One region of the Bacillus thuringiensis genome, then DNA from elsewhere that is predicted to be linked to it. Evidence: riboswitches for the same ligand, from Rfam matches in the RefSeq annotation. Region 1 holds a riboswitch; the other holds the start of a gene.

Region 1 (3,214 bases):
TACTACTTCGTTATTACTTAAAAATTGAAGAGCTAACCATCTCGGATGCTCGTAATTCACTGTCTCTAAAAGAGCAATTACTTCTCCAATTCCTTCATCCATTTGTACACCATATGAAATAAGGAATGGCTTTTTCTCTTTTTTGTCATTTTCTTTAAGAGTCGTAAGTAGTTCTTCACAACCTTTTCCACTTCTTGCAACGACAGGAACGACTGTTACACCTAATAGTTCTGATAATCGTTTTACATCAATGACAATTCCTCTTTGCTTCGCCACATCAACCATATTTAAACCAATTGAGACCGGCTTACCAAATTCAAGTAATTGCAACGTTAAATGCATATTTCTCTCAAACTGCGAAGAATCTACGATATTTAACATATGATTAAATTCTTCTGTTAATAGAAAGTTTGTTACAACACCTTCATCACGTGAAACTGGATTTAAATCATACACACCTGGTAAATCAATTAATGTTCCTTGTCTATCTTTTAATTTACCAACCTTTTTTTCTACTGTTACACCGCTCCAGTTTCCTACGTATTCATAAGAACCAGTAAGTGCATTAAATAATGATGTCTTCCCTGTATTCGGATTCCCTAGCAAAGCTACCTTATTCACGCTAATTCCACCTTTATCATTTTCGCGTCACAATGACGAATACTAATTAACTGTCCACGACACTCCAATGTACAAGGACCTTTGAACATCGCTTTCTGTTTCAAGCGAAGTTCGCTTCCTTCCGCAAGACCGAAAGCAGCTAGTCTACGCTTTAATAGCTGATCTAAAGACTGAATACTTTTTACTAACACTTTCTCTCCAATTTTAATATCTACTAAGCTCATAACCTTCCCCCTCAGAAGAGAATGATAATTATTTTCAAAAAAATTATACCACACCCAATTTCTCTTGTACTATACCCTTTTGCTTCATATTTATTAACATTTCGCTACAATTCTATTTCAATTATTGTCATACAGCATTTGTTTGCCATTCTCATCCATTTCGCTTACAATAAACAATAGCAAATAAAGAATCTCGTTATCACTGGGGGAGCCATGCCGCTGAGAGGGAACACTTCGTTCCGACCCTTCGAACCTGTTAGTTAATGCTAACGCAGGGATTGTGCAAACGTCCGAAATACATACCTCATTTTTATTTACGTATTTCGTATCCTCCTATGATATCTATTCTTTTTTGTACAACTTGGATTTAGGGGGAGACAACATGCGTAACACCAATTTACAAGCGATGATCGAATCTGCTATTCTTGCAGCCTTCGCCTTGGTCATCGATATTTTACCACTTTCAATCAAAATATCAGCAACAGGCGGTTCCATTTCATTTGCTATGATTCCTATTTTTATTATCGCATACCGCTGGGGCTTCAAAATGGCTTTCTTAGGAGGCTTAATTTGGGGATTATTACAAATTGTCGTAGGCGATGCCATTATCGTCACACCAATTCAAGTACTAATTGAATACTTCGTTGCTTTCGCATTCATTGGATTTGCTGGGTTATTCTATCGTCCAATTCAAAAAGCACTTTTAACTTCCAATAATAATAGCGAAGAGCAATCAAATTTAGGTAGCCGTAAAGACAAACCTTCATCAAAACAAAACCAAGGAAAGAAAGTAATTGGATACATTATCGTCGCTACTTTTATCGGTAGTCTAGCTCGTTACTTCTGTCACTTTATCGCTGGTATCATTTTCTGGGGACAATATGCACCAAAAGGCCAGTCGGCTTTCCTATATTCTTTAATATTTAACGGCAGTACAATGATTGGTTCCTATATTCTATGTACCGTTTTACTTATATTTTTATTTATCACTTCACCACGCTTATTCAAAAGCATCAGTGCTTATCAAATGAATACACAAAAAAAGGGCGCTTAATGAGCGCTCTTTTTTCATATCGTAATATTAATTAAAAATACAATAAATGCGCAAAAGAAAATAAATACCATTATACTTAGCCAATTGCTATGCACGGTTCATCGACTCCTTACATAACCTCATATTCTAAACAAATTATACTGATTAAAAATAAAGATTAGGTAAAGATAATATGAAAATAATTTAAAAAAACGTAGATCATATTTTCTACGCTTTTTTCGGTAAATAGAAATAAAATAACACACCATCTTCTGTATTTCCTGCCCCATATTCAGCATCATGTAGTTCTAAAATATTCTTTGAAATGGCAAGCCCAAGCCCCGTCCCACCTTGTGAACGCTGACGAGCTGTATCCACTCGATAAAAACGATCCCAAATTTTATCTAATTGTTCTTCTTCAATGTGAGTACCTTTATTTTCAATGCACACTTTTATACGATCCTTCTCATCTATTGTAGAAATAATAATATCTTCTTTATTTGGTGTATAACGTATGGCATTCGTAATGAAATTCACGATGACTTGTTCAATCCGGCCTTGATTTGCAATCACTTCAAATGAACATATATTTTTATGAACACGAAGCTCTTTTTTCTCTATTTCCACAGATAGATGTTCACATATGTCTTCAATTACTGTATCAATATAAAACGAAGCCTTTTTCATTTTATATGTACCAGATTCAAATTTAGCTAACTCAAGCATATCCAAAATTAACGTATCCATTTTGTCTACTTCTCTCTCCATCGCCTGAAAATAATAATCCTTTTTATGCTCAGCTACCCCGTCTTTTAAAATAGAAATACAGCTTTTCATAATACTTAGCGGTGTTTTTAATTCATGTGAAACACCAGAAATGAATTCTTTTCGCGTCTTTTCTAACTTTCTTTCCTTTTCAATATCTTCTTCTAACTGCCCAATATGCGAATGGAGTTTATTTGATAGCACATTAATATTTTTCGATAAATCTCCAATTTCATCTTTTGAAGTAATCGGTATTTTTTCTGTAAAATCTAATTGTGCTATTTTCTTCGTCGTATCATTTATTTTTAATAACGGTTTTGCAATTTGTTTTGAATAATAAAACGAAGCTAAAAAAATAAGAACGACTACAAATGCAATGATATAGATGTAATAATCTTGCACCATTTGTACAGCTTCATCTACGGGCTGTAAAGAAGCCATCGCATAAATATATGTTACTGATCCATCTTTTTCTTTTATTGGTTTCATTAATAATTTATATTTTATATCATTCTTTTCATGGTCCATTGTCTTTGTTGAATACTCTATTTGATTACTCTCTTTTAGTAAT
Region 2 (3,214 bases), 390 kb from region 1:
GAGATAAAAACTCAGTTGACTATTTGGTAGTTCCCAAACCGTGTCCAGCTTTCGATAATGAAAATAATCTTCCAATAATTGAAGTACCAGCAATCTTATTTATGGAAAAGAATTTTGAAAAAATAAAGACTTATATAGACAATTATTTTTCTAATAACTCATAAAGAAAATAAAAGTACAGTAAAAAGAAGTCCGATAAAAAACGAGTGGTGTAGAATATTTCTATTAATCATTCGTTTTTTATTATATTTACATATATTTTTTAAAAGAGGATTATAGACGTTCTGAAAAAAATTAATTATAACAAGAACGGTGTTCGTGCTACTATCTACGGTTATTTTTTGTACTAAGTCCCCCTTTAACTAACAAGATAACAAAAAATTAACATATTAAGGAAATAATGTTACGATAAATGTAAGAGATTTCTCTTTGAGTTTTAGCTCTGAATAATAAAGATAGTTAAATCACTAAATGGAGGAGCAGGTCAATTTTGTTCCTTGTATAGTAAATTGTTACCTATCTCTATTGCAGGTTGTATGGCAGGTAACAGTAGCAGTTGTAGCGAAATGCAGCAGAGACAAAGGCTCTTTGTCAAACGGGACTGATGAATGTATTTAGCAAGTAAAAAATGGTTCTTTCCGGAGTTAGTTGAAAAGTCTCATTCTCTCCAAAAGTAGAATCTTTGTCCGCAATGTGGAGAATTTGTATCGACCATACATGATTCTTTTAATAAGCTTTAACTTGTTTATGCTCCCTTCGGCAAGACCATTATTATTCTCATAAGTTACCGCATTTCTGACAGCTTCAATATCCCGGGCTAATCCATTCGTAAAGCTCTTAAACTCTTGTATATTAGTATTCTTAATTTTTTTAATACAATGGTCGAGATTCTCAACACTCTTTGTGGTGAAGATGTTTTTAAACTCCCATGTTAAGTTATAAACTATTTTTACAATAGGGTGTTCTTCGTAATTATTGTTGGTATTATGACGTATGTGCAGGCATATTATTTAACGTGGATGATTCCATAAACAACAAAAGAAATAAACTTTGCATTTTTCAGATTATCGTGTATGATGGGAAAGTATTGAAAATTAAATCAGTGATAAACTAGGGGTGCCTAACGTATGCGTAGGCTGAGAGAGAAGCGCGTGAACTTCTTAACCCTTTGGACCTGATCTGGCTCGTACCAGCGTAGGGAAGTTAACGGCTTTACATAATGATGTCTTTATGAGCCAGGTCCTTATTTTTTTATGGACCTGGCTCTTTTTATTTTGGCATGCGCTGGCCATATCTCGTCCTTGTCACGAACAGGGGGGCAACAAAATTTATGAAACAATCTGTTTCAGCTGAGCAAATTGAATTGAAATCGAGTTTACCAGGGAGTAAAAAAGTATATGTGAATGGACCACGAGAAGGTATGAAAGTGCCGATGCGTGAGATTGAACAAAGCGAAACGAATGGCGTTCCAAATCCGCCAATCCGTGTGTATGATACGAGCGGTCCTTATACAGATCCTGCGTATAAGGTCGAGTTGGAAAAAGGTATTCCAACACCGCGCCACTCTTGGATTATGGGGCGTGGTGATGTAGAAGCATACGAAGGGCGCGAAGTGAAACCAGAGGATGACGGTGTGAAAGTGGCTTCGAAGCATACATCTGTTTTCCCGCAAATGGATCGCCAGCCGCTTAGAGCGAAGCAAGGTGCAAACGTTACGCAAATGCACTATGCACGTAATGGCATTATTACGTCTGAGATGGAATATGTTGCGATTCGTGAAGGTGTAGAGCCGGAGTTTGTTCGTAAGGAAATCGCGGAAGGCCGTGCCATTTTACCAGCGAATATTAACCATCCGGAAGCAGAGCCGATGATTATTGGGCGTAACTTCCACGTGAAGGTCAATGCAAATATCGGAAACTCTGCTGTATCTTCTTCTATTGCAGAAGAAGTAGAGAAGATGACGTGGGCAACGCGCTGGGGTGCGGATACGATTATGGATTTATCTACAGGTAAAAACATTCATACGACGCGTGAGTGGATTATTCGTAACGCGCCTGTACCAGTTGGGACTGTACCGATCTATCAAGCGCTGGAAAAAGTAAACGGAATTGCAGAAGATTTAACGTGGGAAGTATATCGTGATACGTTAATTGAGCAAGCTGAGCAAGGCGTGGATTACTTTACGATTCACGCTGGTGTATTGCTTCGTTACATTCCAATCACGGCAAAGCGTACGACAGGTATCGTTTCACGTGGTGGTTCGATTATGGCACAGTGGTGTTTATTCCACCATAAAGAAAACTTCCTATACACTCATTTTGAAGAGATTTGTGAAATTATGAAGCAGTATGATGTTTCGTTCTCTCTCGGAGATGGATTACGTCCAGGTTCGATTGCAGATGCAAATGACGAAGCACAGTTTTCTGAGCTTGAAACACTTGGTGAATTAACCAAAATTGCTTGGAAACATGATGTGCAAGTTATGATCGAAGGACCTGGACACGTACCGATGCACTTAATTAAAGAGAATATGGAGAAAGAACTTGATATTTGTCAGGGCGCGCCGTTTTACACACTTGGGCCACTAACGACAGATATTGCACCAGGTTATGACCATATTACATCGGCAATTGGAGCTGCGATGATCGGTTGGTTTGGAACGGCGATGCTTTGTTATGTAACGCCGAAAGAACATTTAGGTTTACCGAATAAAGATGATGTACGCACGGGTGTTATTACGTACAAAATTGCAGCGCATGCGGCTGATCTTGCAAAAGGGCATAAAACGGCTCATCAGCGTGATGATGCACTTTCAAAAGCACGTTTCGAATTTCGTTGGCGCGATCAATTTAATTTATCTTTAGATCCTGAACGTGCGATGGAATATCACGATGAAACATTGCCAGCAGAAGGTGCGAAAACGGCTCATTTCTGCTCCATGTGTGGACCGAAGTTTTGTAGTATGAGAATTTCACATGATATTCGTGAATATGCGAAAGAAAATGATTTAGAAACGACAGAAGCAATTGAAAAAGGGATGAAAGAGAAAGCGAAAGAATTTAAAGACACTGGTAGTCATTTATACCAATAACACGTTACACCTCTTTACTTGATTGATCACACTGTAGTACCTAACTTAAATATAGAAGAAGCCCGCTTTGCTAAGACGGTAGCAAAGCGGGCTTCTGTCGTTTATCCCGCTATTTGTGGGCAG

The links. A riboswitch is a leader RNA that binds a small molecule or an ion and turns the genes downstream of it on or off. The one in region 1 is predicted to bind thiamine pyrophosphate.
Region 2: it holds a riboswitch for thiamine pyrophosphate, as region 1 does, so the genes downstream of both, thiC (phosphomethylpyrimidine synthase ThiC) here and AC241_RS23860 (energy-coupled thiamine transporter ThiT) in region 1, are expected to answer to the same signal.

Annotation. Positions count from the first base shown of each region.
Region 1 is NZ_CP012099.1:4,614,914-4,618,127, forward strand. It holds gene feoB (ferrous iron transport protein B) at 1-621, opposite strand, end outside; gene AC241_RS23855 (FeoA family protein) at 618-845, opposite strand; TPP riboswitch at 1,040-1,141, shown strand; gene AC241_RS23860 (energy-coupled thiamine transporter ThiT) at 1,228-1,899, shown strand; gene AC241_RS23865 (sensor histidine kinase) at 2,107-3,214, opposite strand, start outside.
Region 2 is NZ_CP012099.1:5,001,480-5,004,693, reverse strand. It holds gene AC241_RS25915 (hypothetical protein) at 1-164, shown strand, start outside; gene AC241_RS33420 (transposase) at 645-914, opposite strand; partial or broken gene AC241_RS36050 (L-lactate permease) at 960-1,031, shown strand; TPP riboswitch at 1,103-1,218, shown strand; gene thiC (phosphomethylpyrimidine synthase ThiC) at 1,331-3,091, shown strand.